DNA from 2 places in the Paenibacillus tundrae genome. Region 2 is predicted to be linked to the other one. Evidence: riboswitches for the same ligand, from Rfam matches in the RefSeq annotation. Region 2 holds a riboswitch; the other holds the start of a gene.
The links. Region 2 has a riboswitch for S-adenosylmethionine ahead of V6W81_RS23860 (methionine ABC transporter ATP-binding protein). Riboswitches for the same ligand answer to the same signal wherever they lie in the genome.
Positions count from the first base shown of each region.

Region 1 (16,763 bases), 3.1 Mb from region 2:
AATCTTCATCCCATCTTCTTGGTACTGAAAACCAACTTTTTTGAACACATGCATATCAAATTGTATATTTTTTACTGCTGTCAGAGAAGATTTCTAGGATTCTTGAAGTGCTTGCTCCAAATCCGCAATCAAATCATCAATGTCCTCAAGACCGACCGAGAAGCGAAGCAATCCATCCGTGATTCCGCGATCACGACGAACCGCTGCAGGCATTGCGGCATGAGACATCATTGCAGGATAAGACAATATACTCTCTACTGCTCCCAAGCTCACAGCAACGATTGGTAGCTTCACACGATTAAGCACTGCTTTGGCACGATCACCAGAACCTACATCAAAGGATACGACAGCACCATAGCCTGTTGACTGGCGTTCGTGCACTTCGCGACCTGGATGATCCTGTAACCCTGGATAATAAACAGCTGAAACATCACTTCGTTCATTTAACCAAGCCGCAAGCTTGGCTGTGCTCTGTTCACTGTGTGCCATACGAGCACCAAGTGTCTTCATTCCACGCATGAGTAGCCAGGACTCTTGCGCTCCAAGCACAGTACCCAACCCGTTCTGCAACTGCTTGAGCTGTTTACCCAGAGCTTCTGTACGAGCTACAGCAAGCCCTGCTAACACATCGCTGTGACCACCAAGGAACTTAGTAGCACTATGTACAACGATATCTACACCTAACTCTATTGGACGCTGGTAGTAAGGTGTCATAAATGTGTTGTCCAGAATTGTAACTAATTCATGCTCCTGAGCCCATGATGTTACTGCAGCGATATCCGTAATCTTCAGCGTTGGATTGGATGGTGTCTCCATATAAACGGCTTTCGTATTGGGCTGAATCGCTGCTTTCACTTCTTCGATATCTGTCATATCGACAAATGTCGTATCAATCTGCATCCGGTTTAAAATCGAAGTCAGCAAGCGATACGTTCCGCCGTAAACGTCCTCTGTCACGATGATATGATCCCCCGCCGAGAACATCATGAAGACACTGGAGATTGCTGCCATCCCTGAAGAATACGCAAAACCACGTACCCCGCCTTCTAGCAGGGTGATGTAATCCTCCAAAGCCTGACGCGTAGGATTCCCTGAACGACTGTAATCATGTTGTGGTGGATTGAAGATATCAAAATGATGGAAGGTGGACGCCTGATAGATCGGCACACTGGAAGCTCCCGTCGTTTTGTCTACCTCATCCCCGAAATGCAGCAGTTTGGTATCGAATTTCAATTCAGAAGAATCAGAAGAACCGGAATTTTTGTTCTGTTCACTCATGATGTGCTCCTCCTTCAATTTCGAGTTTTGCTGCTGCTAGGGCATTGCCCAGATCTGCGATAAGATCCTCTGCGTGCTCAATACCTACGGAGAAGCGCAACAAACGATCATCCACGCCGACAGCATCACGGATCTCAATCGGGATATCGGCATGAGTTTGTACTGCTGGATATGTCATTAATGATTCAACGCCGCCTAAGCTTTCAGCAAATGCGATGAGTTTAATGTGACGCAGCAATGGCTCTACGTAACGAGCATCCTTCACTTTGAAAGAGAAGATACCCGTGTTACCGCTGGATTGCTTGTTCTGCACCTCATATCCGGGATGATCCGACAATCCTGGGTGATAGACTTCACCAACAGCTGGATGCTCCAAAAGATATTTAGCGATTGTCAACGCGTTATATTCATGGCGCTCCATCCGGAGAGCCAATGTTTTCATACCCTTCATCAACTGGTAGGAATCTGTTGGAGATAACACTGCACCAATGGAGTTGTGTAAGAATGCCATTTCTGCTGACAGTTCCTCTCCTTTGGTCACAATCAATCCAGCAAGGACATCGTTATGTCCACCAAGGTACTTCGTTGCACTGTGAATAACGATATCCGCACCCAGCTCGATTGGACGTTGGAAGAATGGAGTCAACAACGTGTTGTCCACGATAGTCAAAAAGTTATGGCTCTTCGCCCATGTGCTTACCGCTTCAACATCTGTAATCATCATCAGCGGGTTGGTTGGTGTCTCAATAAAGACCGCTTTGGTATTCGGCTGGAGAACTTTCTCTAGTGCAGCCAGATCATTCGTATCGACATAGCTTGCTGTTACACCGAAACGAGATAGAATACGTTCTAGCAGACGATATGTGCCCCCGTACAGATCAAGTGATACAATCAGATGATCTCCTTGACTGAACAATGCAAAAATCGTTTGCAGTGCTGCCATGCCTGAGCTACAGGCAAAACCCGCATCCCCAGACTCCAGTGCAGCTGCTGCTTCCTCCAACACTTTACGTGTTGGATTCGTTGTACGAATATAGTCAAATCCCGTGCTCTGTCCAAGCTTCGGATGGCGAAACGCAGTTGCTTGATAGATTGGAAAGTTAATTGCACCTGTGACCGGTTCATGAATAGAACCAATTTGAGCTAAGCGGCTTTCGATTTTCAACTTGTTATCTTCCATTGCAGAATCCCCCTGTTATCTCGATTAAATTTGCGGACCAATATCGTAAGGTGTTTCTTGATACACATAGTAATTGAGCCAATTAGAGAATAATAAGTTAGCATGCGCCCGCCATGTCGCTGGAGGAACACGGGAAGGATCATCTTTCGGGAAATAATTTTTAGGTAGCGCTACATTTAATCCTTTGGCTGCATCGCGGTCATATTCCCACTTGAGGGATAACGGATCGTACTCAGCATGTCCGGTAACGAAAATCTGTTTACCGTCTTTGGTTGCAACTAGGAAAATACCTGCATCCTCAGATTCAGCCAAAATTTCAAGACGCTCGTCCTTCTCAATATCTTCATGACGCACTTCAGTGTGACGTGAATGAGGAACATTAAACACTTCATCGAAACCACGCAGGAGTGGAACATGAGATTTGTTAATCGTGTGTGGAAATACGCCAAAGCACTTTTCGTCCAATGAAACTTTAGGAACGCCGAAGTGATGGTATAAGCCCGCTTGTGAGGCCCAACATATATGCATGGTTGAAGTAACATTTGTTTTGGTCCATTCGAAGATTTCTTGGATTTCCTTCCAATAGTTCACGTCCTCGAAATCCATCTGTTCTACAGGTGCACCTGTAATGATCATGCCATCGAAGCGGCGATGTTCGATTTCATCAAATGTTTTGTAGAATTCATCCAGGTACTCCTGGGAAGTGTTCTTAGATGTATGAGATTTCGGATGTACCAGAACGATGTCGACCTGTATAGGTGTATTCCCCACCAAACGTAAGAGCTGGGTCTCGGTCGTTTCTTTCGTTGGCATAAGGTTTAATATAGCGATACGAAGCGGACGAATATCCTGTTGATATGCGGATGTCTCGTCCATGACAAAGATGTTTTCCCCTGCAAGCACTTCCTTCGCAGGTAAAGTGTCCGGTATTTTGATTGGCATGGTGTCAAACTCCTCCTTGAGCATAAATAGATTGCAGCATACGCTGCCATGAGCTTGCTCTACAAGCATAGAATTCCTACGTCTAATGCCGTGAGACAGGCTCAAGTTCCTTAGCGAAAATCAGTGCTGAGAAGTCGGGGCATATAACAAAGACCTTCCTCGGATTCCGAGAAAGGTCATATGTAAATAGATATGCGCCTCTCTCATCTCTCAGTTACAACAGTACCTCTTGGGCACATAGTCGCTGCAAGAATTAGCACCGTGCGGTATACCGCCGGTTGCCGGGTTTCATCGGGCCAGTCCCTCCACCTACTCTTGATAAGATTTCGCTGTATTTAATTTTTGAAATTTAATTGCTTTCCGTTTACTTTAAAACATTAATTCGTTCACGTCAAGCTACAGTTCATCCTAAGTTTCTACATCTCGGAACCGTTTTTCACCACCTATCATACACTGCCTCAGAGCGCGAAATAGACACATTTTTGCGCTTGAAAGCACGTTGGACCAGCGGTATACTAAACAGGTGTTGTAAACCCTTATGTGAGAGGTGACATAATCAATGGATGGCGACCCGAGGCCTGACTGGCAGCCGAATTCCGACAAACAGCATAGAGAATTGACATCAGCATGCCGGCAGCGGGACGTTACTTCCGTTTGCATATAGAGCGAACGCAGACCTGATCTCCAGGCTCCGCTGCCGACCGGCTGATCTCTTCTTTTTGCGCCCATAATGATGAAGAACCGCCAACCTGGCGGGTGCAGAAGGAGTCGATAACGATGAAAATCCGGTTGGTAAACAACGGTGTATTTATCCCAGTGGATGATATTCAGCAAGCGCTGACTCCACCAGCGGAGGGCTTTTACTGGATTGATGCGGATGTGGATGATCTGGCCGTGCTTCAGCCGCTATTTATGATGCATGACCTAGCGGTGGAAGACTGCTTAAGTGACGAGGAACAGCGTCCGAAGATCGAAATTTATGAAAGTCATTATTTTATTGTCATTAATAGCATTCGTTTTGATGATGAAGAGATATTTTTACGTGCCGTCAACCTGTTCTTGGGCAGACATTTCATTATCAGTGTGACCAAACAGAAAGTCAGTGAGCTGCGAACTTTAAAACCTATTCTATGGGAGCAGGAAGTCAGTACTCCGGATCGTCTGTTATACTTGCTGGTTGACTTAATTGTCGACAATTACTTTACTGTCGGTGATCGAATTGAGGCACGGATCGAGAAGCTTGAGGAAGATATTCTGATGCACACCAAAAAATCTCACCTAAACGAAATAATCGGGCTTCGTAGTGAGATTCTATGGCTCAAAAAAGTGCTTGGTCCTCAAAAAGAGGTCATCAATACACTTAACAAAAAAGACTTGCGTCTCATTGATGATCAATTGCAGAAATACTTCAGCGATATTTATGAGAATGCGGTAAAGATTTCCGAAACGTTCGAAACCTATCGGGATCTGATGGGCAACTTACGTGAGGCTTATCAATCCAGTATTGCGAACCGAGCGAATGAGATCATGCGTGTGTTTACCGCCATCACCACAGTATTCATGCCCTTGACCGTTATTACCGGTATCTACGGGATGAACTTCGAATTTATGCCAGAATTGCACTGGAAATATTCATACTTTGTGGTTATTGGGCTTATGGTGACACTTGGCCTGAGTATGTTCTTCATTTTCCGCAAAAAAGACTGGATCTGATTAGACTCGGAATGAACATTTCAAAGAGAATAGAAGACGAAGCCTCCCTAATGGGGTTATGGCCTCGTCTTTTTTTGGTCTAATCGCACATTAACTGACGTTCTGCTCCGTCTCCACATGACGACGATAACGAATCCGGATCATACGAAGCTTCTCATATACTTGCTCCAGGCTACCTCCACCTGGTTTTTCTTCCCCATATACTTTATGTAGCACAGGCTTCAGAAACGCGTCTCCTAGTTCCTCATAGGCGTTCCATACGGCTTCTTGTTCTTGTTCAGGCATAATGGCAAGCTCTGCATCAAGAAGACAATCCGTATCATAACCCTCTAGATCTAAGATCTCCAGTAATTCGATTAGCTCTCGGCGTGACAATCCCGAACGGTGAACAATCTCCTCTAACGTGTGCCCTTCCTTCATGCCTTCAAGTACTTGCTTACGTGTCTTGAATTTGTCTAGTTCCTGTTTATACTTCTGTTCCTTCTGTCGATAAAGCCAGTTCTCGTACTCCTCTTCTTTCAATGCAGAGTATACCCAGTCGAGTGGAAATACGGTGGAACGCTCCACTCCGTTCGTTAGCTCCAGCCATGCTTGACCATACTCGGAGGCCTTGCTCTCTCCAACACCCGGCAATTGCATCAGTTCATCCATCGTCAATGGCACATACGAACTAATCATGCGAAGCAACCGGTTCGTTGCAATAAAATAAGGAGCCTTCCGGTCAGAAGCGGCTCTCTTTCTACGCCATGTGCATAGATCTGCATACAATGTTTCATTGGCATACAACTCGCTATAACATTGAAGCCGTTGTCCACCATAATTTCGTGATCGCAAATCTTCAATCTCATGAAATAAACCTTGTAGTAACGGTCGGAACCCTTCACTCATCTGTAGTGCTAGTTGATGACGATAAATATGCATGAGTTCTTCCCACGAACTGCCCTCATACCAAACCTTATCCTCTCGATCCCCTTCCTCATACAAGCTCCAACCCAGATGCCATGCGCCTTCTTCTTCGCCAATCCACACCTGTGCGAGCTCTTCATTCTGATCTGTAATTCTTGCTAATCTGTTCATAAAAATGACTTCCATGGTCAATCCCTCCTTCGAGTTCAGCTACACCGCTTGTAAGGCTCACCCTCATCACCTTCAAAAAAGGCACAAAAAAACACCCCTCCTGCAAAATGAATGCAAGAGAGGTGCTTCCTCAACAAACCGTGCTATGCTGTTGCTCATATCATACCATATTGGAAAAATTCGTCAATCATTTCGTGTTGTATACTTTATTTATTTAGTGCAAGCTTCGCAAGCGCCAAGGAGCCGCACAGCCCTGCGTTATCTCCAAGACCCGGTGAGACCACATATTGATCGATATCGGACTGAAGTGCGGGATGCTGTACATAACCATTCAGCAATTCCTGTAATTTTTTGCGTATCAAAGGGAAGAGCTGCTCCTGCTTCATCACACCGCCGCCCATCACAATTTTCTGTGGGGAGAGAATCAGAACATAGTTCATAAGTGCATGCGCCAAGTAATGAGCCTCGATCTCCCATGCTTTGTGATCCGGTGATAACTCATAAGCTGGTTGTTCCCATCGTTTGTTAATCGCTGGACCTGCAGCAAGTCCTTCTAGGCAATCGCTATGATAAGGGCAGAATCCTTCAAAGGTATCCTCCGGATGTCTACGTACGATGATATGTCCCATCTCTGGATGAGACAATCCATGTACCATTTGACCAGAAACTACAGCACCTGCACCAATTCCTGTACCCACCGTAATATACAAGCAACTGTCTAATCCTTTGGCTGCGCCCCAAGTCGCTTCACCAAGTGCAGCTCCATTCACATCGGTATCAAACGTCATTGGCACATCATAATGTTCCTTCAATTTGCCAATAAGGTTGTATTGCCCCCAATGTGGTTTGGGTGTAGTGGTAATGTATCCGTACGTTGGACTGCCTTCAATCGGGTCAATTGGGCCAAAAGAACCTACACCTAGAGCTTCAATATTTTTACCTTCAAAGAAAGCAATGACTTGCGCCATCGTTTCTTCAGGTGTTGTCGTAGGAAAGCTTGCTCGTTCCAACACTTCTCCCTTTTCATTTCCAATACCACATACAAACTTCGTGCCTCCAGCTTCAATCGCGCCTAAGATCGTCATGTTCGTCACACTCCTCAATTAATGTAAAAGGAATTCCATTCTGTCATCGATCACTCTACTCGTTCAATTCAACGACTCGCCTTCCAGCTTCTCCAAACGGTTTACCAACGTTTGTCTCCAGCTGTTCGAGAGGGTTGTAATGGCCAGCAAGGCACGAATGCCTTCCGCGTCCCGTTTACCCTGATGCATCACCCGGTTCGCTTCCAGAATAGTCATGGAGGTTAAATCCGTGCTAATTCGTTTGAATACAGAACCTGGCTTCACTTCTCCTTCTTGTAACACACGAAAATAAAAGCCGGTATGTCCACTTTCCTGAAAATATACAGGCAAGCCCTTGTAGTCATATCGAGCTGCCAACTTGAAGCAAGGTTGTCTGGGCTGACTAACTTGAACCATAGCATCGCCTAATTGATACACATCGCCAATCCGCACCAGATCCTCTGCACAGCCCTCGACCGTCAAATTTTCGCCACAAGCCCCCCACTCCAGCTTGCGCTCCATCAATTGCTCCAGCAAAGGATAACGGCTATAGTCATAGACACAAACCGCCTTGTCGGGTCCCCCATGGTGCTCTAGATCAGCCTGAGCATCCCCAGTCATGCCCGTGAATGACAAGAAAACAGGACTAGAAACGGGAGTCTTCACAATTCCGCTCAGCACTTCACGTTTTTGACCAGGCAAAGGTTTAGGCTGACCCACATTTAGAGAAAGGACAGCTGTAGGGCTATCGCCCAATTCGGATTGTTGTGTGAGTTTCATTTGTGCATTTCTCCCTTTCATTGTTCACGGATTATTTAACGGAGCCACCAAAAACGAGTGTGTTGCTTAACAAGCGACCAGGCGAAGTGAGCATTTTACCACCAGCATACATACCTGAAGATGCACCACCATCCAGATTCATCGCTTGCTTCGCTCCAAGCTTCTGCATCACAGCAGCCCATTCCTTCATCGTTGCTCCGGAAACGGTCGCCAGAAGAACAGAACCATCGGCCATGATAGCGATCCCGCTTCTTGCACCAGAGGCATTCAAGATTTTTGGATCCTTGAAGCCTTCACTTGCTGGATTAATCGAAATCTTCCCATCCTTAACGAGACGCGGGCCAGCTCCTACAGCAGTAACGACTTCATCCCAAGGAATTTCCTTGCCTGCTGCATTCGTGTACTTATAATTCATCTCAACCGTGGAGCCAACCACGAAACGATCGGCGTTGGATTTATGACTGCCTGTGAAGACCAGAACTGAGCTATTCTTAGGAATGGCAATATTGGTATTCGGTACTTTTTTGGTAACGATCCCTTTCTCGATCACTACTGCTGTACCACCTTTGAACCCAACCGTCGAACCACGCTCAGGCGTATACAGCATCGTAATGCTTGCATTTGCTGAAGGGGTTCTGTTAATAAAGGTAGCATACCAACTGCGGGATTTGCCTTCTGGCGTCGTTACCATTCCTGTTAAGTTCACACGAAGTGAATCCATGATAGCTGTGCCATCTTCTTTAAAACCAATGCTTGTACCGTATCTTCCTATATGTATTACTTTACCATTAGCTATTAACATGCCATATGGATCTGGAGCACCATTATAAGCCTCAAAGAAAGCTCCGTTAATCGCTGCTTGCGCCCCATACGCTTTGACAATGGAAGGCAATGTTGCTGTCTGACCTACCTGTTTCTTCGCTAATCCTACTGTCACTGGTGTACCTTTTGGAATACTAACCGTTTGCACGGTGAAACTACGTCCTGCTGCTTTTACTTTCTGCACTTTAGTACTGATTGCTGCTTTTGCTTCGGCTGTCTGTGGAGCACTTACTGCCCCTGATAATAATACCGGTAAAGCCAGGACAAGAGCCATAGCCCCTGTCCACCATCTCTTACTTGATCTTGTTTGAATACTGCTCACCCTATTGCCACTCCCATCCAAGAGCCAAGGCTCTTCATCTCAAGTTGTTCAAACTTGTCCATCACCGTATCCGGATCCAGACGTAATTCACACATATCCAGTGCACATGCAACTGGAACAGCGCAGTGAATCTCTGCTAATTTGCGGGACAGATGAAGCATGTCCAGATCATTCTCAATTTTTTTGCGTACCGAAGGTGTAAGCTTATCCAAGTTGTCCAGAATCCCTTCGATTGAATCATACTCCTGAACAAGCTTCAGTGCCGTCTTCTCACCAATGCCTCGAACCCCTGGATAATTGTCACTTGCATCCCCCATCAAGCCCTTCATATCAATGACTTGGCGAGGTGTAAGTTGTTTCTCCGCCATTAGCGACTCTGGTGTGTACACCATGTAGTTGCCATGACCTTTTTTCATAATAATAATGCTTGTACGATCATTAATCAGTTGCAACATGTCATGATCACCCGTCAGTACCATTACATTCATGTCTGTCTGCTCTGTGTAATATTTCGCTAACGTGCCGATGCAATCGTCAGCCTCATATCCAGCTGCTCCAATGTTCGGAATATTCAGACTATCCATGACTTCACGAATTAACTCAAACTGCGGAATTAGATCATTCGGAGCTTCGGGACGATTGCCTTTGTAAGCGGCATACTCTTCGCCACGAAACGTCTTTCCACCCATATCCCAACAACAGATGACGTGACTTGGCCCAAAGGTCTGAACCGCATCCCAGAAATAACGGATAAATCCGTAAACTGCATTGGTGGGCAAGCCTGCCTTTGTACGTCTAATATATCCGCTTGCAGATGTTGCGTAAAATGCCCGGAACAACACTGCCATACCGTCTACTAGCAACAAAGTAGGTTCATTACGTTGATTCACTTGTGTTTACTCTCTCCTATCTTGTGTGTAACCAATAAAATATAATTGCATTGCAGAATAACTCTATCATTATAGCATAGTTCTACCACTTATCGGTCAGCCAAAAAAGCCCTGAATTATTAATATTCAGGGCAACAATTATACTACCTTTTCAGTTACGGTAGAATCCAAGTTATTCGTCGTTCTTAGCGATTATTCCACTCCTGCTCATACGTATCTTCCTTGAAGCCAACGGTGACCTTGTCTCCGTCCGTTACAATAGGACGTTTGATGAGGCGACCATTCGAAGCTAGCAGACGAATCTGCTCTTCTACCGACATCCCAGGCAACTTATCCTTCAGCTGTTGCTCTTTGTAGACCTCTCCGCTAGTATTGAAAAATTTCTTAACCTCAAGGCCGCTCTTCTGGATCAAATCTGTAAGCTCAGCTTCAGTAGGCGGGGTATCAAAAATAGGAATTAACTCTAGCTGATGCTCTTGTGCCTCCAGCCACTTCACTGCTTTGCGGCATGTCCCGCATTTGGCGTACTGATATACTTTTAATTGACTCATTGCTACTCCTCCTTCGCTCCGGTTTCGTTTCTCGCTTCCCTTGGTTTGCTTTGCAAATCCAAAAGTCGCTCGAAAACAATACCATCGCATTGCAGTTTTACTTCATAAGCAATCCATTTCATATGGATCACTCAAATACTCAGCATGGTTGCGATCTTCAGATGCGATCCTCTCTTGGTTGCGTCTCGGCATCAAGTCGTTTCTCCAACGCTGCCAGATCTGGAGGCAGTGGTGCCTGGAATGTCATCCGCTGCTTCAGAATAGGATGGTCGAATGATAGCTCGTATGCATGTAAGGCTTGACGATCAATCCACCCATCTCGCTCGTTTCGCATCGCTTCTGTCTCAGCATTGATTCTATCGCTTGGCAAGGTCTTATACATCCGATCACCAATTAGCGGACAACCAATTGATGTCATATGTACACGAATTTGATGGGTTCGGCCACTCTCCAGTTTCAGATTCACTACACTGGCACTGCCATTTCCCCATGTCGTTACCACGTTGTATAAGGTTCTTGCGGCATAACCATCAGGTGTTACGATTCGACGATGAGGCTCTTCTGGGTCACGGTCAATTGGGCCATCCACCGCACCTTCTACCTCAGCAGGAGAGCCATGCACAATAGCCATATACTTTTTATCGACCGTTCCCGCAATCATCTGCTCCGACACATGCTGGTGCACATAAGGGTTTTTGGCTATCGCCAGCACACCTGATGTCTCCTGATCCAGACGATGGATCGGGCGGAAGCGGAAGCGCTCTGCTTTGGACTTCCAATAATGGACAACGCCATTGGCTAGCGTGCCTGTATAATGCCCATGCGTGGGATGTACGATAATGCCCGAATCCTTGTTGACAATAAGCAGATGCTCATCTTCATATAAAATGTTAAAAGGCAGCTCTTCTGGCAAAATGTCATCTGATTCTTCTTGCTCCATTCGAACTTCGAGTCGATCCCCCGCGGATACCTTCACGCTGATATACACACGCTCTCCGTTCAACATGATTCCTTGTTCCGTGAGCTTCAACCTCGACAAAAGTTTACGGGATATTTGCAGCCGCCGCTGAAGCACGGTCTTCAGTAGCCAGCCATCCTCCTGCTCAGGAATCGTATAGACAAGCGGCGAATAATACAGGCTCATTCTTTGCGGCGGAAAACTTTTTTGCTCCGCACATATTCAATATCAGCTACCTGTTGTCTCGCATTGGCTGTCCGTGCAACCACGAAGAAATAATCCGATAAACGGTTTAAATAACGTCTTACCGATGGATTAATATCGGTATGTTGCCCTAAGGTAACTGCGCGGCGTTCCGCACGACGACATACAGTACGGCATACATGCAGTGCAGACGATAGCTGACTTCCCCCCGGCAAGATGAAACGTTCTACCTTTGGATTCTCCGCATCATACATGTCAATCCATTGTTCCAATCTAGTAACCATCTCATCCCGCACTTTATATTTTGTCTCACTAATTCTTACAAAAGCGAGATCTGATCCACAGTCAAACAACTCCTGTTGTACTTCAAGCAAATGCTCACGGAGATCCTCGAATTGCCCTGTTGCATGATCAATTAAACTGATTGCCTGTCCCACAAAACAATTCAGTTCATCAATTGTTCCATATGCCTCTACTCGATCATCATCCTTGATGACCCGTCCACCAATCACTGATGTTTGACCTTCGTCACCTGTTCGTGTGTATATGCCCATGCTAATCCCTCCAATTGTTATTGATTCGCGCGGTAGAATATTCGGGTTATTAGTATTGCGAACATTCCTTAACTTCAACTTAACCAGTATACTTGACCACCATAAGATACGGAAATGCATTTTTTTCAGAAACCGCTTGGAAGCTTGCCACGTATATTGAATGGAGTTGTAATGCTGAGTATACATGAAATTGATAAACCCCCATAAAAAAAGGAGACGATGATGCAGAACTGGATAACCGATTTCATGGAACAGTATGGATACATAGGAATCGCGCTGATAATTGCCCTTGAGAATGTATTTCCGCCCATTCCTTCTGAGATTATTTTGCCATTCGGCGGATTTATGACTACGTATACTAGCCTCACACTGCCTGGCGTTATTATTGCTGCAACGATCGGATCTGTACTTGGAGCTATCATTTTATATGCCATTGGACTGTTAATTGATGTGAACCGATTAGAGAAAATAGTAGACCGCTGGGGTCATATTCTACGTATCAAAAAAGAGGACATTCATCGTGTAGACGCATGGTTCGATAAATACGGAATGTGGACTGTCTTGTTCTGCCGTATGATTCCTCTTGTTCGTAGCTTAATCTCCATCCCTGCCGGTATGTCCAATATGAAGTTTGGATTATTCGTCCTTTTTACCACAATCGGTACATTCGTATGGAATATTATTCTTGTTTCTGTTGGAGCCGCACTTGGAGCATCATGGGAAAGTATTCTGAGCTTTATGGATGTGTACTCCCTTGTGATTTACATCATTCTCGCAATCCTTATTGTAGGATTCATAATATGGTGGATCAAACGGAGTAGAGCTCGGAACTAGACCGTGCCTTAGCACTCTGCCAACTCTTATTTGAATTTGATATAAGATACACACTAATATACAAATTCATGTTACGTAAAGGATGGGTATGATTGGCTCTTTCCTCGTTTACTCTCACTAGTGCCCCTATAAAGAAAGACGTGCCGTCTCCTATAGACCGCACGTCTTTCTTTATTAAACGTCCATTATGTAGCCTTTGCCATGACTCGTATGATATAAGACGATTTATTCATAACGTACTGAGCGTGCCTTAAGCTCCATCGCTAGACCAGATACGAGCATGTAGACTTGTTCAGAGTGCGCCTGAAGTGCACGATTCACCGATGCCATTCTTGCAGCGAAGATACGCTCTTCTTCCGTTGGGTTCAGTGAACCATGCATTTCATTGGTGATAACAAGCATCTTCCCTTGATAAGACAACATGGCATCCAGCAATCGCTGCGTTTCTACACGTTGTTCATCCAAATCGTCATTCGCTCTAAAACCAGCAACCATCCACGAGGTTAAACTATCCACGATTACAATCCGACGATCTGCCAGAAATAAATTAGATTCTCGATTAATCTGATGAATAACTTCCGTCAGATGTTGACCATTCCCAGCTTCAATGACACGATAGTGAGCGGATGGAAATTCCGGAATGATCGCTTCATGATCGCCAGTTGATAAATAGATGCCTTCCCGGCTGATCTCCGCCGCATAACCAAGGGCAAACTTCGTTTTACCACTACCTATACCCCCAGTGACCGTAATCAACAATCCGCTCCCCTCCTTCCATAGCTAGGCTTCACACCTATTTACTCTGTTAATGCCTTCAGTACTTTCTTCGATTCTTCAATATTTGAAGCGGACACTGGAATGGTTGCAAATAAATTTTTTGCAGCATACTGCACTTCTTGGAACATCTTCATATCTTCAAGCGGAATTCCATAGAGATGTGTTTCTTTTTTGATATCAGATCCATCATCTCCTGTGCCATCTTCAACGAAAACTCCACCTTCAAATACTCCTCGCTCGTATTTCTCTTGATCGAATGTATCATCTAAAGACACGTTTGAGCCATTGTTGCCGTATTGCTTCATGTCTGCTTCAGGCAGTATAAAAATATCATGCCCACCTGCGGCATATTCTACCAGGATTTTCTGTACATCATACATCGCACTAGTGACAACCTCTACTTTAGGCTCTTCACCTAGCTTTTGCTGCAAATTCGCCTGTAGTTGTTCTGAAATAACGGACGGATCACCCTGGTTATCAATAATAAAAATCGTGAATCCACTCTTTCCTCCACAACCAGTAAGCACCAAAATTATGGAGATGATTGCCATTAGACCCCAAACTCTTTTCATTCCAGCTCCCCCTTTTGTCTCCTATGTCCAATATATCACAATTGTTCCACGCAAAAAAATAAGCACGCCTTCTAAGGCTATGATTCGACTCATGCCACAAAAAAAGAGACCCCTCTGGGTCTCTCTACAGCCAATATACGTAACGTTTCGATAGCCTGCAACAACAGCAATCTATATTACATATACCCGGCAAAATATCATTTGCTTTTGATCGGGTTAGCTTTCATGTACTCGTTAATCTTCAGATCAAGCAAACTGCTGATCTCAATAACGATGTCAGAAGTGAATGATTTTTCTTCAAGGAAGATCTGCTCCATCTTCAGACGCAGCAGATGAATTTCATCTTCCAAGGAAATGTCATGCAATGATGCGTGATCTCGTTTCACCGACCATCGGTCGCCATGATCGCCTTCAGCCAGATATTGTCCACGATTAGTCGGTAACTCATATTCAACACAAAACAAGCTAACCCCTCCTTGGAAAATGTTCTTCCGAATGTTAAATGCTAGAAAAAGTTATTTCAAATTGAAATTATATCACAATAATTTGTAAAAGAAAGTCATTTTTTCTAATATAACAAATTGTATCATTCGGGTATCCTTTTCAAACATTCAAAAGACTCCTCTTACTTATTAACCCTCTTTTTGTATCTTGTAAACAAAATTTCCGATTCGTTCCAGCGCTTCGTTCAATTGAGTCACTGAAGTTGCATAGGAACAACGAAGGAAACCTTCACCTTGTGGGCCAAACACATTACCAGGTACAGCAGCAACCTTATTTTCTGTGAGCAATCGTTCAGCAAAAACATCAGAAGTAAGGCCTGTCTTTTGAATACTTGGGAATGCATAAAATGCACCCTGGGGTTCATGACAGTCTAATCCAATATCGCGGAACCCCTGTACGATCAGCCTTCTGCGCTGATTATAGGACTCCACCATTCTGTCCTTCTCACCTAATCCGTTCGTTAAAGCTTCAAGTGCAGCCACTTGGCCCATCGCAGGAGCACACATAACCGTATACTGATGGATTTTGAGCATTGCCGCAATAAGCTCTGGGTGTCCGCACATGTATCCGATCCGCCAGCCAGTCATAGCAAATGCTTTGGAGAATCCACTGACTAGAATTGTGCGTTCCTTCATATCAGGGATTGAAGCGAAGCTAACGTGTTTTTGCGTATACGTCAACTCAGCATATATCTCATCAGCAATGACAATAAGATCATGCTTCTTGATCACTTCAGCAATCGGAAGCCATTCTTCATACGTCATGATTGCTCCGGTTGGATTGCTTGGATAACACAGAATCACAACTTTGGATTTAGGCGTAATACTTGCCTCAAGCGCCTCCGCTGTTACTTTGAATTGATCTTTGGCGTAGGTCTCAACACCAACAGGCACACCCCCACCAATTGAAGCAATGGGTGAATATGCTACATACGACGGTTCTGGAATCAGAATTTCGTCTCCAGGTACGATCAAGGCCCGCAATGCGAGGTCAATCGCTTCACTGCCGCCAACCGTTACGATAATTTCGTCCTTCGGATCATACTTTGTATCGAATTGGGTATGCAAATAATCGCTGATAGCTTCTCTCAGCTTCGGCATACCGGCATTTGACGTATAACTAGTCATGCCTCTTTCCAATGAATACACACAAGCTTCTCTCATGTGCCATGGCGTAACAAAGTCCGGTTCCCCGACGCCAAGTGTAATGATGTCTTTGTTATCACCAACCAGATCAAAAAACTTACGAATTCCGGATGGCGGTATCTGCTGAACCAAAGGTGCCAGATACGAAGTCATTTTCTTGTTATTCCCTGTTGTCTGTTCATTCACTATCATGACACATCTTCCTTTACGGCGAGATCATGAGACGGTTGTCTTCCTGATGGTCTTCAAAAATAATCCCGTCCTGCTTATATTTTTTAAGAATAAAATTCGTTTTGGTGGAGAGTACTGAATCAATCGGAGACAGTTTCTCGGATACAAAATTAGCAACTTCACGAAGGTTGCCACCTTCAACTTCAACGAGCAAATCATATGCTCCCGACATGAGATAAACCGATTTTACTTGAGGATACAAGTAGATTCGTTCAGCAATACCTTCGAATCCCCGACCACGCTCTGGCGTAATCTGTACTTCGATCAGTGCTGTGACTTTCTCATCATCAATTTTGCTCCAGTTAACGACCGTTGCGTATTTGACGATGACGTGCTCTTGCTCCAGCTGTGCGACGACATTCTTA
Region 1 covers NZ_CP145605.1:1,924,451-1,941,213, reverse strand. Annotated here, with positions in the region: gene V6W81_RS08665 (trans-sulfuration enzyme family protein) at 94-1,278, opposite strand; gene V6W81_RS08660 (aminotransferase class I/II-fold pyridoxal phosphate-dependent enzyme) at 1,271-2,458, opposite strand; gene metA (homoserine O-acetyltransferase MetA) at 2,483-3,400, opposite strand; SAM riboswitch class I at 3,601-3,725, opposite strand; gene corA (magnesium/cobalt transporter CorA) at 4,178-5,113, shown strand; gene V6W81_RS08645 (HRDC domain-containing protein) at 5,204-6,205, opposite strand; gene V6W81_RS08640 (ROK family protein) at 6,397-7,275, opposite strand; gene V6W81_RS08635 (MOSC domain-containing protein) at 7,339-8,034, opposite strand; gene V6W81_RS08630 (phosphodiester glycosidase family protein) at 8,066-9,178, opposite strand; gene V6W81_RS08625 (5'-3' exonuclease) at 9,175-10,068, opposite strand; gene V6W81_RS08620 (arsenate reductase family protein) at 10,254-10,619, opposite strand; gene V6W81_RS08615 (RluA family pseudouridine synthase) at 10,777-11,763, opposite strand; gene V6W81_RS08610 (cob(I)yrinic acid a,c-diamide adenosyltransferase) at 11,760-12,335, opposite strand; gene V6W81_RS08605 (DedA family protein) at 12,558-13,169, shown strand; gene V6W81_RS08600 (bifunctional adenosylcobinamide kinase/adenosylcobinamide-phosphate guanylyltransferase) at 13,395-13,928, opposite strand; gene V6W81_RS08595 (hypothetical protein) at 13,967-14,518, opposite strand; gene V6W81_RS08590 (aspartyl-phosphate phosphatase Spo0E family protein) at 14,716-14,937, opposite strand; gene V6W81_RS08585 (aminotransferase class I/II-fold pyridoxal phosphate-dependent enzyme) at 15,151-16,359, opposite strand; gene V6W81_RS08580 (Lrp/AsnC family transcriptional regulator) at 16,373-16,763, opposite strand, start outside.
Region 1: linked by a shared signal. The riboswitch ahead of metA (homoserine O-acetyltransferase MetA) and the one ahead of V6W81_RS23860 (methionine ABC transporter ATP-binding protein) in region 2 are both predicted to bind S-adenosylmethionine.

Region 2 (16,763 bases):
CCGAATGGCGCAGGCAAATCAACCCTAATCAAAGCAGTGCTCGGGCTGGTTCCCAAAATGCATGGCGATGTACGTATTTTCGGGCAATCCTATCGTGAGCAACGGAGACGGATCGGGTATGTTCCGCAAAGGGAGTCCGTGGATTGGGATTTCCCTACCCATGCGCTGGATGTGGTGACGATGGGACGTTATGGTCATCTGGGTTGGTTCCGTCGCCCAGGCAAGAAGGAACGTGATCTGGCAGCGCATTGTTTAGAGCAGGTCGGCATGGGCGACTACATGTACCGTCAGATCAGCCAGCTCTCCGGCGGTCAGCAGCAGCGGGTATTTCTGGCACGTGCATTAGTTCAGGATGCGGATCTATATTTCATGGATGAACCGTTTGCCGGGGTTGACGCAACAACAGAAAAGGCGATCATATCTTTGCTCGAGCAGTTGAAGCAGCAAGGAAAGACCGTGCTTGTTGTGCATCATGATCTGGCAACGGTGGAGGAGTATTTTGACCATGTGCTGTTGTTGAACGGGCGGCTTGTAGCAGGTGGACCCACTCACGAGGTATTTGTACCTGACACACTACAAGAGACGTACGGAGGCCGGATTGCGATGATTGGAAGCCGGTCGGAGAAAGGCCAGGTGTAATGCATGTGGAACTGGGCACTCTCCATTCTGTCTGACCCGAATACTCGCTGGATTCTTCTCGGATGTTTATTACTTGGATTCAGTAGTGGAATCATCGGCTCCTTTACCTTTTTACGACGTCAGAGCCTTATGGGTGACACACTTGCACATGCAGCGTTGCCGGGAATCTGTATTGCATTTATGCTAACCGAGACCAAATCCGTGGGACTTTTCTTGTTTGGCGCTCTCGTTGCTGGTATTGTAGCCACCTTCGGCATTTCGTGGATTACACGGCATTCTCGCATTAAGCAGGATGCTGCAATGGGAATTGTATTAACGGTGTTCTTCGGCATTGGCGTAGTGATGTTGACACGCATTCAGCATAGTGCGAGTGGAAGCCAGAGCGGGCTCGACAAGTATTTGTTTGGTCAGGCAGCTTCGATGGTGATGACGGATGTGTATGTTATGGGCGGCGTCTGTCTGTTGTTACTCATCGCTTGCCTCGTGTGGTTTAAGGAATTCAAGCTGGTGAGCTTCGATCCAGGATTCGCAAGAGGCATGGGATTGCCTGTTGCTGTGCTGGAGCAGCTCATTCTATTATTAACTGTTATTGCGGTCGTTGCAGGCATTCAGGCGGTAGGTGTAGTCCTCGTTGCCGCCCTGTTGGTCACGCCGGCAGCTGCAGCACGTTGCTGGACAGATTCACTTGCACTTATGGTGCTGCTCTCAGGTATATTTGGTGCTATGAGCGGTGCAACAGGTACGTTGTTCAGCACGATGGTTCCTAATCTACCAACAGGTCCTGTGACTGTGCTAGCAGCAACTGTCCTGTTTGCAGGTTCGGCACTACTGGCTCCGCGCAGGGGCTTACTGGCCCGGCGCTTACGAAGTATTCAAGCCAAGTCGGCTTACTTGAGAGAAGAGCATGCCGCCGTTCAGACACTCTCTGCGCAGCGAAATGGGCAGCAAGAACGGGGTGAGATGTAATGGCAACCTTTTGGATTATTTTAACGGCAATACTTGTCTCGTCAGCTTGTGCAATTCTGGGTTGTTTTCTAATTTTGCGCCGGATGGCCTTAGTGGGTGATGCCATTAGTCATGCTGTACTACCCGGGATTGCCATAGCTTTCTTATGGAGTGGTTCCCGAGATTCGTTATGGATGCTGCTTGGTGCAACGATCTTTGGTCTATTGACGGTGTTTCTGATTCAGAGCTTGCAGGCTGGGGGGCTATCCTCCGATGCCTCTATTGGTATTGTATTTACGGCTCTATTTGCGGTAGGGGTCATCTTAATTAGTCTGAATGCACAGCATATTGACTTGGATCTGGACTGCGTCCTATTTGGTGAGATTGCTTATGTGCAGTGGGATACACTGATGATTGGTGGTACGGATGTTGGGCCAAGAGCAGTATGGATGCTGGGAATTACGTTGTTGGTCATCCTGGTGGTTATTGGGCTGTTCTATAAACAGTTCAAGCTATGTGCCTTCGATCCAGCACTGGCTGCAGCCTGCGGTATTCCGGTAGTGTTGTTCCATTACTTGCTCATGGGACTTGTCTCCATGACGTCTGTGGCTTCGTTTGAAAGTGTAGGCTCTATTCTCGTTGTAGGTATGTTGATTGTACCTGCGGCAACAGCGTATCTGTTAACCGATCGACTTGGCAAAATGATCCTGTACAGCGTGCTGGTTGGAGCTGCTTCTTCGGTTGGAGGCTACATCATGGCTTATATGTTGGATGCTTCCATTGCAGGGTGCATGGTGGCGGTTGCCGGTATTTTATTTGTACTCGCGCTGCTGTTGTCCCCGAAACACGGGATTATCTTCCGCTATGCTCGCCGTAAATTTGCTACACGTTAATGATGAAGATAACTTTAGATAAAAAGAGTTCAAACGTCTGCTAAATGCAGGCGTTTTTTGTTGCGGAGAAAACGAGATCTGACTCTGAACACCTGGTTTAACACCTGTCATTCATCGTATTTCTTCTATAGGAAGACAGCTTCATAGCTTCATGATGTTTACATTGATTCATATTGGTTATTTTGTTGCATATGGATGATCTGTGGTAAAATGTCGTTAGCTGTGACGTCCGGGGCGTCCGCTTGTGCGGATACCGGGCGATCTTTGTGTGAAAGTATGTTGGATGGGAATAAAGAGAGACAACTGAGGAGGAATACAACATGAGTGAACTGAAATACAAATTGCTAGCACTCGATATGGATGGAACATTGCTAGATGATAATCATGAGATTACACAGGAAACGGCCAAATGGATCAAAATTGCAATGCGCCGCGGCATACATGTATGTCTATCTACAGGAAGAGCGGTATTCCATGCTATGCCTTATGCGGTACAGCTTGGTCTAGAGACGCCGATGATTACTGTGAATGGTAGTGAAGTGTGGAAAGCTCCGAATGATCTACATTTCCGCCATCTGATGGATCCGTCATTAATCCGCAAGCTGCAACAGATCGGGGAGAAATATAACAGCTGGTACTGGGCATACTCCGTGGAAGAGCTGTTCAACCGTGATCGCTGGACAGACAATATCGAAGGCTTGGAATGGCTGAAGTTCGGATATACCACTGAGGTTGACGAAGTACGTCACCAGATCATGCTGGAACTACAGGAACTTGGCGGTCTGCAAATGACGAATTCTTCACCTGTTAATATTGAGATCAACCCGGCAGGCATATCCAAAGCGAGCGGTGTAGCTGAAGTGTGTAAGTTGCTTGGCATTGAGATGTCTGAGGTAGTCGCGGTCGGCGACAGCTTGAACGATCTAGCGGTTATTGAAGCTGTAGGTCTAGGCGTAGCTATGGGAAATGCCCAGGAGCAAGTGAAAGAAGCGGCAGATCTCATTGTGGCGAGCAATAATGAAGATGGCATCGTTGAAGTCATCCGTGAACATATTTTAAAGGGGGAGTAACCTTTGCTCGCAACCGTTGGTTGGATTTTAATTGTACTTCTGTTTGCAGTAGGCATGGCGGGAACCGTCTATCCAATCTTACCGGGTGCTGTAGCGATATTCTTCGCATTTCTGGTCTATGGATGGTTCTTTAGTTTTGACCCGTTTGGTGTATGGTTCTGGATTACTCAGATTTTGATCGTCGTTGTGCTGTTCGTGGCTGACTATGTCGTTAGTGCCTGGGGCGTTAAGAAATTCGGCGGTTCCAAGCTATCCACCACGTTAAGTACGATTGGTGTAATCATTGGTCCATTTGTCATCCCGGCGTTCGGGCTTGTACTAGGCCCATTCCTCGGTGCCTTTATTGGGGAGCTTATCGGAGGATCATCACCTTCCAAAGCGACTAAAGTTGGTTTTGGTTCCGTGGTGGGACTGTTCACAAGTACGGTGATGAAAATTATTTTGCAAATCGTCATGATTGTGCTCTTTATTATCTGGGTGGTTCGATTCGCATAGGCATTAGCGAGTGCGAGCGTCATCTGGGCGCACGTCCGTGTGGAGGAAAGAAGGGGAATTGGTTTGTCTAAGAAGGAAACATTTATTAAGGGGACGCTCATTCTAGCGGCAGCAGCGCTCATTGCAAGGGTGCTTGGTCTTGTGCAACGTGTGCCGCTTGAGCATATCCTCGGCGATATCGGTAACGCATCGTTTACCATTTCCAATACGGTATATTTAATGCTGTTAACCGTTGCTACGGCAGGTATACCAAGTACGCTGAGTAAAATGGTATCCGAACGCTACGCACTAGGACGAGCTGGCGAAGCACAGCAGATCTACCGAGCAGCCCTGATTTTCGCTGCTGTGGCTGGTGTTGTAATGTCTACACTGCTGTGGTTTGCCGCACCGTTCTACGCGACCCATATCTCGAAGGTACCGGAATCCGTTAGTGCCATTCGGGCTCTAGCACCTGCCTTGCTGCTCTTCCCGGCGATTGCCATGATGCGTGGTTATTTCCAAGGTCGAGGCAACATGACGGCTGGTGGTATCTCACAGATTGTAGAACAATTTGCCCGTGTAGGAACTGCCATTATCGTGGCCTACATTATGCTGCAATGGAATTATGATGATCAGACAATCGCTGCGGGTGCTTCCTTCGGTGGTGTATTCGGAAGTATTGGTGCGTTTGCTGTTATGCTGTACTTCACCTTGAAGCTACGTCGCAAAGATCGTGAAGCCCAGTTTGAAATGGAGCGAGCTCAGCAATTGCCGATGCGCGGCATTTACGCAGATATCTTTAAGCTGTCTATTCCGATTGTTCTATCATCGCTGGCGGTTCCTGCAATTAACTTCATTGACTCATCCCTTGTCGTTCCATTGCTAAGTGGTCGTAATGGATTAGAAGAAGCGACAGCCGTACTTGCGATCTTGGGTGCGAAGGCGCAAAGTATTGCGGGTATACCGCCGATTCTTGCCATCGCTTTGAGTCAATCCTTGGTGCCGGTTATCTCGGCAGCATTCGCTCGTAAGGATGAGACCCATCTGAAGAATCAGATTACGCTAGCGTTGCGTATTTCGATTCTCACAGGTATGCCTATTGTTATTGCGCTCTGTACTGCGGCGTATTCTGTGAACGGATTATTATTTAGTTCATTGGATGGGACACCGATTATTGCGTTGCTTACTTTCGGTACCATTTTCCAGATTACGATGATGACAACAAACTCCATCTTGCTGGGCGTAGGTAAACCACGAATTACGATGATCAGTGTAGCTATAGGGGTAGTCGTCAAATTGGTGGCGAGTCTGATCCTTGCACAGATCTTTGGCATTTATGGCATCATTATTGCAACAGCGCTATGTTTCTTAGTGATTACGTATCTGAATCTCCGAGTATTGAGAAAAATAGTATCCTTCTCGATCATGGGTGATCGTTGGAAAGGGTTCCTGTTGACTGTATTGCTCGCTGCAGGTGCTGGCTTCGGCACAAACTGGTTAGGAAATATGGTCTTTGGCTCATTCCTGCCATCCCGTGTATCGTTCCTGATGACCTGTCTCGTTGTTGGTGCACTGGTCGTTGTTATCTATCTCGTGCTCCTGATTGTACTGCGTGTGCTGCGTAAGGATGAGTTGGGGAGTTACCCACGTATTCTGCAAAAGGTTTTACGTCCACTAATGCGTCTGCAACGTGGAGTAGAGCAACAAGGGTAACCGATGGTAACTGGTCATATGCCCTAACTTAAGGGCATGCCTTTAACCCATATCTAAGCATTGCATATAAGCCTGTTCGCTGTATTTATTCAGTGGACAGGCTTTTTGGTATGTGTATCAGATATGCTCGAAGGAAGAGAAAGCAAGCCTGGATCCGGATTGCTTTGCTATGTCGTTTCTTAATAAGATGTGATGAGACTTAATGTAATAAAGTTTTGGCATCATGAGCTGCCGCAGTTTTGAGCAACCCATATCGGTGTTCGTGACTCATCTCGAATAGCCATGGTCGACGTGGTGCGGTTAGATGGCCAAGGCAATCCCTACTCTGGAGCCAGTCCTGTCTTGTAATCGGCTCATAGGGTGTATCCTGCCACACAGCGAGTAATTCAGGGCTGTATAGTCGCTGACCCTCTGGCAGCCATTCCAGCTCCAATAATTCCTTGCTATAAAACTCATTCTTTCCAGCATGCTCCTCGTGGGCTGTGAACAAGCCTGGCCAATATTCGGCACGCGATCCGCGATGGGGTACGGCACGGGCGAATTCTAGTACTTGCGTCAATACTTGCTGGGTACCGAACAGCATAGCATACAGGCTTTTTCCAAACATAATACGTTCATCAAGCTTGGCGAAATGTTCAATGACTCGGCCCGTAAGTCCTTTGCCACGTCCGAGTGGAAATACGATATGATTAAGCCCAGCCAGGTTATGCACATGAAAGGCAGGCTTGGACAGCACTTCTTTTTTAAAATAAGGATGCTGCACAACCCGGCTCTCAATATAGTTCTGCTCATTAATAATTAATGCCACACTGAGCAACGAGCTGCATCGTTCCAGCCAAAATCGTTCCCAAAAGGGAGTCATAAAGACAGAGATATGGAAATGGGGGAGGAGGTGAAAACAACTTCGTCCCAGTCTACGGCTGTTCATGTACAACAATAATTGAGGATAGGCGTCTTGGAAGATAAGCGCATTACAACGCTCCAGCATGCGATACATATGTTCTCGATCAGTTTGACTTTGCAGGTTGTGCATTAGACCACTCTGTAGATCTGTCATATGGTATCCACCGTTGCGTGAAACCATATGAGCCAGCAGCGCCCAATGAAGCTCAGGATACTGTTCATAACATTCCAGATAGGCTGCTGTGCGGGTAATATTGCTTCGATTATGCTCTGCCGTCAGTCTATGGATTTCTTCTAAAATAATGCAGTCCTCTTCACATACAATCGCGCTGCGAGCATGTCTAGTAGCAGCCGATTCCACTCCAGGCAATGATCGTTCAACTTCTTCTTGCAAGGATTGGGCGACATCAGATTGCCAAGCCAAATCACGTAAAGGATGACGTAGTTGATTGGAGGCTTGCCACGCCGCCTGTTTGCCACGCCAGACTTCCCTCGCCGCACCAGGAATGGAACGCACAATGTGAAAAAAGGACTCCAGTGGAGGCGAATCTGTTTTGTGAGTATGCATTGCTCGTCATCCTTTCTCATGATTGCTCTAACCTCAGTATGTACTGAATATTTGACTTCCACTCGGCAATTTGCTTCACTTAGGTTAAGACAAGGAAAAGAAAGGAAGATGTGATCATGGAACAAATAACTTCCAAACCTGAATTTGATGTAGCGATTCAATCTCCGAGATTGACCGTAGCTGTATTTAAAGCCGATTGGTGTGGAGATTGTAAATACATCGATCCATTTATGCCTGAGGTAGAGGACAAGTATGCTCGTGAGCTGACACTGGTTGAGGTTGATGTTGATCAAGTGGGGACAGTTAGCGAAGAACAAAACATCCTCGGCATACCGAGTTTTGTGGCGTATACAGATGGACGCGAGCTGGTTCGTTATGTGAATAAGCTTCGTAAATCTAGAGAAGAGATTGAGCAGTTTCTTGATCGTGCTGTTGAAGTGTATAAAACGATCCACAAATAAACACAATCCATTTTAAAGGTTACATATGTTAACAGCTACTTTTCCATCATCGGAGAGGTGGCTGTTGGTATGTTCGTTAAAGTTCAGGAGACACTATTAAGATGTGGGTATGAACCTATACATACAGTATTCATACAAATTGCAGAAGCATGAAATAAACGCTTGTGTCTAAAATTTGAACTAAAATGACCTTCTGGTCATTTTTTAAACAGACGTTAACATTTTGTCACAAAGCGCGGCGTCAATGACACTTTTATCCGGTATAATGAGTTTAGTTGTGAATTACGTGTCAAAGTACTGAATCAAGCGAGAAACGATGTTTTTCGCCATCTTAAACCAACAGCAGGTGAGAAAAAATTGAAGCATTTAACCTTGTTTAAGTGGTTAACCGTATTAACTTGTCTTGTAATGTTCCTGGCGACATTCGGTGGGGGCATTGTTACTAAGACGGAATCCGGATTAGGTTGTGGCACAGAGTGGCCTTTGTGTAACGGAAAGCTTGTTCCAGCACATACGGTAGCATCCCTAATTGAATATTCACATCGTGCCGTAAGCGCATTGGCAGGTCTGCTGTCGATTGCCTCTTTTGTAGCATTTTTACGGTTTGGTAAGTCTCGCCGAGATCTACAATTGTTCTCATTACTAACGCTCATTTTTGTTATTGTCCAGGGAATCATGGGAGCCTTTGCCGTGGTGTTCTCCCAATCTTCCGCCGTAATGGCGCTGCACTTTGGATTCTCGATCATAGCCTTCGCAAGTTCTCTAATGATGGCGCTGGGAATAAGGCAGGAGGCGCGTCACGGAGGACTAGAAAGATTGAATAATTACCCTCGGGTAACCAAAGGCTTCCGTAATCTGGTCTGGTTTTCCACTGTTTACACGTATCTCGTTGTGTACACAGGTGCGTTCGTGAGCCATACCGACTCAGCGGGAGGCTGCTCTGGTTTCCCATTATGTAATGGACAGATTGTTCCAGAGTTATCGGGAGGGGTAGCTGTAGCATTCGCTCACCGTTTGGCTGCATTATCCTTAGTTATTGTCATCGCGATTTTGGGTCATTATGCATATCGCAAACACCCGGATAACACCGAACTTCGGAGATTAGGTGTTATCGCTGTAGTGCTCATCCTGCTCCAAGTTTTCATTGGATTCGTGATGATGCTTACGATCGGGCGCCCAGAAGTGTACATGTTCGTTGCACTTGCTCATATGTTGGATATTGCCATATTGTTCGGAGTTCTAACGTACATGAGTTTCCTTGTATACAAGCTGCATCGTCCAGTTAATCGTTTCTAAATCAAGTATACAGATTCAAGATATAGGAAGTTATATTGCGACAACGTACAGAGTCTGCCTTTCAATGATGTAGATCATTGGGAAGGTGGACTTTGTTTGATGTTAGGCATGACAGGGCAACCTAAGCGAAGCAGCATTCATGCATTTACTCTGATCCCGATTTTGTTTAACATGATTAAGCATCCCATGATCAGCAGAATGCAAAGAGGAGGCTGTATATGCTGCGAACGTTGCTAGGCGAACCGCCGCGCCAAAATGAGGGTATTTTGGAGGAAGCTATTGATTCAATGGTGGAGACTTTGGAGTTACTGCAACGACAACTGGAGAAGAACCAAGATCCAACGCATGATTATCGCAAGTTATATGTATGGACGCAGGGGTTAATTTCTTCGTTGGATGAACTGGAGCAGAGTTGCTTTGCAGCATCTCATTTTCGGAAAAAGGTAAAAGCAGGTTCTACAGAAGACATGACCAGTGAAGAAAAGGCTGAATACGCCCGGTATGTTTATTTCTACAAGGATGGATTCATTCGTTGCTTTGCCATTTTGGACAAGACAGGAACGGTGCTGAATGAACTGTTTCAGCTCAATACAACCAAAGTGAAAACGCATTTCTCTTATTTTACCGTGTTGCGACAGTTTGGATATGCGAAGATGCACTCGGAGCTAGCTGTGAAGCTGACTGAGATCAAGGATGTATACCGAGAGCCCATGAGCAAATTACGTAAACGCAGAAACATGGAGATTCATTACATGAATTCTGAGATGCAAGATGATTTGTGGCAACTGCATCAGACGTTACAGGGGAAAGTGAAGCTGGAGGACTTGGATCAGCATTTGAACGAATTGCGTCAAGGATTAGATATGGTGTGTATTACTTTGAAGGCGTCTTATGGATACATTAATAAAATGTGGTATCAACAAGGTTTTAGAGAGCGTACTAAAGGGTTAAAATCATAATATTTACCTTTGACAAATCGGAATACTTGGATTATACTGAGTTCCTAATAGGACATTAAATGTAATATGTTTCAACATGAAGTATCTGAACAGTATAACTGCGGAATTACACGAACTTATACAATCTTACAATATCATATTTCTTATCGAGAGCGGCGGAGGGACAGGCCCGATGAAGCCCGGCAACCGATTTATAACGACAATGGCAAACGTGTCATTCTTTATAGATGTTAGGTGCTAATTCCTACAAAATGGCGTTAAACGCGATTTTGGCAGATGAGAAGGTATATTCTTTCAAGCAAAGAACCCTTTCAGTTTCTGCAAAGGGTTCTTTTTTTATTGCATGAATGGGAGTTTTCCTCTCTTTCGGGTAAAGATAGGTGTAGGCAGTGGGAAGGAGAGTATTACTTGATTGAATTAAAGGGAATAACCAAAACATATGGTAGAGGCGCAAAGGCGACGACTGCGCTTGCGGATCTGAATCTGAATGTACGTAAAGGCGAGATCTTTGGAGTCATTGGGCATTCGGGTGCAGGTAAAAGTACATTGATTCGATGTATCAATCTATTGGAGCGACCTACTGAAGGTGAAGTGTGGGTTAATGGAGTGAACTTGACCAGTCTGAGTAAGTCGGAATTGCAGCAGCAGCGGGGTAAGATCGGCATGATCTTTCAGCATTTCAACCTTCTCTCATCTGCTACGGTCTACGACAATGTTGCATTTCCACTGAAATTGGTCAATACGCCCAAAGCGGAGATCGACCGTAAGGTAAAGGAAATGCTCACCTTGGTCGGACTTGAACAGCATAGCAACAAGTATCCTGCACAATTGTCAGGAGGGCAGAAGCAACGGGTTGGCATTGCACGTGCACTCGCCAGTGATCCAGATGTCCTGCTATGTGATGAAGCGACGTCTGCTCTTGATCCACAGACAACAAGTTCTATTCTGAAGCTTCTGCTGGATATTAACCAGAAGTATGAGTTAACGATTGTGCTGATTACTCATGAGATGCATGTGATCCAGAGTATCTGTGATCAGGTTGCAGTTATTCATCAGGGCGGCATTGTTGAACAGGGACCGGTTACGAAAGTATTTCTCAAGCCGCAACATGCCATCACACGAGATTTCATGCAACAAGGTCAGGCGACTGATTTGTTGTTGCTTGAAGAGGAAGGTTTGGCAAGCTCAGAGAACAGCCGTAAGAATGGCGAACAATCTCAGTTGGTGAAGATTTCGTTCTTGGGGCAGAAGACGTATGAAGCTATTCTGTCACGAACCGTTCGCAAAACCGGCGTTGATTTCGCGATTCTGCAAGGAACGATCTCTACGATCAAACAAGTCCCTTATGGACAGCTTATCGTTCGTTTCGAGGGAGATTCTGCTGCGATTAACTCAACTACCCGTGAATTAGTCGAGCAGGGACTTGATGTGGAGGTGCTTCGTTAACATGGACTTTTCAACTGTACACTGGGAAGAGGTCGGCAAAGCGTCTATTGAGACACTGCAGATTCTTCTTGTATCCGGTTTGTTTACTGTAATTATCGGCTTACCATTAGGTGTGCTACTCTTCATGACAGCAAGATCCCCATCGGCAAAATCAATTCTCGTTTACTCGATTCTGTCGGTTATTGTCAATATATTGCGATCTGTTCCATTCATCATTCTAATTGTTGCTCTACTTCCCGTTACTCGCGCCCTTGTTGGGACGGCTACAGGTGTACTGGGGACAATCCCACCACTTGTCATTGCAGCAGCACCTTACTTCGCGAGGATTGTGGAGACGACTTTGCGTGAGGTAGATCGTGGTGTTATAGAAGCTGCACAAGCGATGGGAGCCTCTACAGGGCAGATTGTAAGACGTGTTCTGTTACCAGAGGCACTGCCTGGTTTGCTAGCAGGTATAACCATTACCATAGTTACATTGGTTTCTTATACGGCAATGGCGGGTATGGTTGGTGGCGGTGGCCTTGGAACACTGGCGATCAACTATGGTTACTATCGTTATCAGACAGAAGTCATGCTTGTCGCGGTAGTATTGATTGTTATTTTAGTACAGGTACTTCAGATGTTTGGAGATCGTCTAGTTAAATTGTTCACCAGGAAATAACACATAGACAGCATGACTCGCTCTTATCAAATTGGATAAGGATGCTGCATGCAAAAAATTATTGGAGAAGGGGTTTTACACATGAAAAAATGGTCATTTGCTCTACTAAGTATTATGCTGATTGCAGTATTAGCAGCTTGCGGAAACAACAAGGATGCAGATAGCGGTGCAGACAATTCTGCTGGCGCCCCACGTACCGTTGAACTGAAAGTAGGAGCATCGCCTACACCTCATGCTGAAATTCTAGAAAGTATCAAGCCTGAGCTCGAAGCAGCAGGCATTCGTTTGCAAGTTGTAACATTTAATGATTACGTTCAACCGAATCAACAACTAGCTGACAAACAATTGGACGCTAACTTCTTCCAACACCAACCGTATCTAGATGCAGAAAATGCAGCACGTGGCTTTAACCTCGTTACTGTAACTCCTGTACACGTTGAGCCTTTTGGTGGTTACTCCAAAAAGATTAAATCACTGGATGAATTGAAAGACGGCGCAAAAGTTGCTATCCCGAATGACCCATCCAATGGTGGCCGTGCATTGTTGTTGCTTGCAAAAGAAGGTCTGATTACGCTTAAAGACAACACAAACATCTCGTCAACACTGCAAGACATTACTGAAAATCCGAAAAACTTGGAGATCATTGAGTTGGATGCAGCGATGATGCCGCGTCAACTGGATGAAGCAGATCTGGTATTCATTAACGCCAACTATGCACTGGAAGCGAATTTGAATCCAGAAAAAGATGCTCTTCTGATCGAGGATCTGCAAGGTAACCCATACGCTAACATTCTTGTAGCACGTGAAGATAACAAAGACGCAGACGCTATCAAGAAACTGGCAGAAGCTCTGAATTCCGAAGCAGTAAAAACATTCATCAAAGAGCGCTACCAAGGTGCAGTTGAACCTGCATTTTAAGAGATAACTTAACGAAACATAGAGATTCGAGCACGTATATCATGGGATGTTTAATGATATTATCGAGTGCCGTATCAATATAAAAGACAAAAGCCCTACATCCTTGTTTATAAGGTGTAGGGCTTTTGCGTGTGATTCATTAGTGTGGATGGAGCATTAGCGCTTATTCGGGTCATTCTCTGAATGGTCGGTAGTGGATGAATGGGTGTTTTCAATGGATTCCTGCCCAGCGGCATGCTGTTGATACGCCTGTTCAGCAGGAGAAAGAGAATTCTCATCCGTAGAATGCTTAGCATCATTTTTTTTGCGTCCAGTCAGCTTATTACGTAGCCATGTGAATGCACCAACGATTAGAGCGACGATCACAAACCATCCTTTTTTGAGCAACAATAACAATCCTACTTTTTTGGCAACAGCAACTCCTGCACCACCAAGGATTAGGCTAGTTAGACCGAGTTCTGATTTTTTGTCGATAGAAGCATCAAATTCCTCATACTTGTTTCCCGTAGTGACGGTAAGATTGGAGAGAACACTGTCCTCAAACTGTCTTCGGTTTTCCTCGAAGTTAGCACTGTCGGTAACTAGAATAACTCCGATATAGCCTTCACGTGTCAGAACATTCACATTGTAATTAACGAGGGCTTCCTGCTGAGCATCCTTCAGACCAATGGAGTATAGCAGATGGTGTTTGGAGCTATCATACGTCGGTTCAATGTCCCACCCAGTAATAAACAGTTGGTTATCAGGAGTAGTTCTTTCGTTTTGTTCCTCTGTACCTCGTTTGTAACTGTCTAGGAGCTCTTCAGCATCGAGATTGTCCTTGTCACTGTCGTCAATATGTCCAGGGTCGTTGTACTCGAAGATCACGTACCAGTTCGAGTTCTCGCCAGCTCCATAGATACTACCGATCTCTGTTCCGTTCGGGAAGGATTCAGTGTCTTCCATGAAACGTTGCGTGTTGGCTGCATCTAAAAAGGTAAGTCCTTCAACCAGTTTTAGGGAGGCTTTGTTGTCGAGAACGACATCGCGTGGTCCGTCTAACCATTGATAATCTTCGATGGTGCTGTCACTTTCTGCTGAAGCTATGATGGAGAAGGGGGCTTGTAATGTAAATACAAGCAGTATTGCGATAAGGGATGCTACACATTTTTTCATCATTACTATAAGTCCTTTCAGAGGTGCCATGTAATGCTTATATTTACATGATCATATGTATTGTGTCATTACTTTCACAGAAAGAAACGACTTATCGACATTACCATAGACACCCCAACCAGACAAGGTATATATGGTTAATTAGGGGGTATTTTACTTCTTAAGACCTAATTGATATCAAAGTAAAGGCTGGGAATATAAGTATTTAGTCTGAGGTTTACACTTTTTTGCAAATAAGATGATTTTGAGTTGGGGGTAGCACAAAGACCATGTACCCCAAATGAGAGATGCACGGCTTTTGTTGATAATAGCTGTATTTATTTATTAGATGACTGCTCAGATTGGCGGTAATGTGATAGCTCATTCTGATCGGCATGCTGTTGTTCATCTGCTTCTTGTAGAATCATTCGCTCGGAAGGAGAGAGCTTTTCCTCATCTCCTTTTGATCTTTTAAACCTAATCCAAACAATCAGTCCAACTACAACAAACAAAATTACTGGCCATCCTTTCTTGAGAAAAAGCAATAAGTTGTTCGTTGGACTGCCTGTATAACCGATACCGCCCCAAATTAAACTTTTGAGTCCGATCGTTGAGGTTTTGTCTGTCGAGGCATCATATTCTTCATAGGTATATCCTGCATTGATACTCAATTGGTTAAGTACAGTTTCCTCGAATATCTTGTTGTTCTGTTGGAAGTTAACCAGATCTGTAACCAAAATAGCAGATACATATCCTTCGCGTGTGAGTATATGTACATTGTAATTGACCATGGTCTGTTCAAAAGCATCCTTGAAGCCAAGAGAGTAAATCAATTGATGTTTGCTGCTATCATATGTAGGTTCAATTTCCCAACCCGTTACGTAAGTTCGATCTTCAAACTCGGATTGTCTGTTCTCTGCTTCTGTGCCACGAATATAACTACTTAAAAGTTCGTTCGGATCGAGTTTCTGATCGTCATCTCGGATATGACCGGTTCTCACATATTCAAAGACAACATACCATGCACCCATTTCGCTATTGTTGTATAAACTACCAATTTCATTACCGTTAGGTTTGGCACCTGCGTTGAGCATTGAACGTTGTGTGTTGGCCTTGTCCAGATAATAATAGTCTTCAGGGATTTCTAGAGTAGCTTTGCTATCTAAATCGACAGTAGCTGGTCCACCGATCCAGTTATACGTATCCGGAGATTGCTCTACGTGGGTTGTTGCATTTACTTGAGAAGCATTTGAGAAAGCTAAGAAACTAAGGGGTAGTAACAACATAAATGTTTTCCATTTTCTTTTAAAAATGTTCATCTCACAATCCTTTCATATTCCTTGCATATTAAGACCTTTTTACGCGATATCACCGACACTAACATAGCTATACATGACTGGCAAGATATATCTGGAATTACAGAAATAAAATCCCTATACGATATGCAAGTTGTGAGGGGATGATAAATCTTTTATACTAATGAATGACTGCTCTTTGAAGAGGGGGATGGACGTGAAGGGGAAGATTGCCCTCATAACGGGAAGTGCCAAAGGCCTTGGAAAAATGACAGCCCTCAGTCTGGCCGATCAGGGATGTCATATTGCCCTGAATTACGTGAATAGCCGATTCGAAGCAGAGGAGCTTCAGGCACAGATTATAGCCAAAGGCGTTAAATGTATTGCAATCCAGGCTGACATTTCGAAGACCGAAGAGATTACATTTTTGGTTAAACAGGTGGAAGAACAGCTCGGCAGCATTGATATTCTTGTGAATAATGCAGGACCCTTTGTCCGTGAGCGACGTTTGTTTGCCGAATACGCAGAAGCGGAAATACAAATGTTAGTACAGGGTAATTTGCTTGGACCCATGCTGCTTGATCAGTATGTGCTGCCAGAGATGCGGCGGAAGCAATGGGGACGCATCATCCATTTTGGATTCAGTCATGCCGGAGAAGCTAGATCATGGCCTCATCGAGCTGTATACGCAGCCGCGAAGGTGGGCTTGGTTTCTTTTACCAAGACATTAGCTGTGGAAGAAGCGCCTTACGGAATAACTGTGAATATGGTATGTCCTGGTGATATTCGCGGCGCCAATAAAGAGAGAACGATAGATGAGATTGCCGGGATTGCGGACGATGAAACACCAAGAGGACGTCCTGGCAGCGGTGAAGATATTGCACGTGTCATTACGTACCTCTGCTTAGACCATTCGGATTTTATTACAGGTAACATAATGGATGTATCTGGAGGACTTGATCCGATTCGTCCAACGATCTAGAGAACAAAGAGATATGAAGCGGTAGAGCTAAGGAATGTGAACTATACTAAGTAAGAAATAGACACAAAAAAAGAGCCCTCCGCTTCAAGTGAAGCGAAAGGCTCTTGAGGTTTATTTCGTGAAGGATTGATTAGAATACTTGTACGACTTCTTGTACACCCTCAACTTCTTCAAGAAGGGCGCGTTCAATCCCGGCTTTTAAGGTAATGGTGGAGCTTGGGCAACTGCCGCAGGCACCGACCAGTTTCAGCTTAATGATGCCATCCTCCACGTCGACCAGTTCCACGTCACCGCCATCGCGTTGCAGGAACGGACGAAGTTTATCAAGCACATCAGATACCTCATCATACATGGTGCTTTGTGCGTTTTCGCTCATATTGTTCAACTCCTTTCCTCTATATATTAT
Region 2 covers NZ_CP145605.1:5,316,732-5,333,494, reverse strand. Annotated here, with positions in the region: gene V6W81_RS23910 (metal ABC transporter ATP-binding protein) at 1-639, shown strand, start outside; gene V6W81_RS23905 (metal ABC transporter permease) at 643-1,605, shown strand; gene V6W81_RS23900 (metal ABC transporter permease) at 1,605-2,477, shown strand; gene V6W81_RS23895 (Cof-type HAD-IIB family hydrolase) at 2,798-3,547, shown strand; gene V6W81_RS23890 (DUF456 domain-containing protein) at 3,602-4,042, shown strand; gene V6W81_RS23885 (putative polysaccharide biosynthesis protein) at 4,106-5,734, shown strand; gene V6W81_RS23880 (DUF2515 family protein) at 5,934-7,205, opposite strand; gene V6W81_RS23875 (thioredoxin family protein) at 7,322-7,666, shown strand; gene V6W81_RS23870 (COX15/CtaA family protein) at 8,024-8,962, shown strand; gene V6W81_RS23865 (Cthe_2314 family HEPN domain-containing protein) at 9,181-9,921, shown strand; SAM riboswitch class I at 10,062-10,204, shown strand; gene V6W81_RS23860 (methionine ABC transporter ATP-binding protein) at 10,330-11,367, shown strand; gene V6W81_RS23855 (methionine ABC transporter permease) at 11,369-12,028, shown strand; gene V6W81_RS23850 (MetQ/NlpA family ABC transporter substrate-binding protein) at 12,110-12,946, shown strand; gene V6W81_RS23845 (DUF2167 domain-containing protein) at 13,103-14,104, opposite strand; gene V6W81_RS23840 (DUF2167 domain-containing protein) at 14,419-15,399, opposite strand; gene V6W81_RS23835 (SDR family oxidoreductase) at 15,593-16,357, shown strand; gene V6W81_RS23830 (NifU family protein) at 16,488-16,733, opposite strand.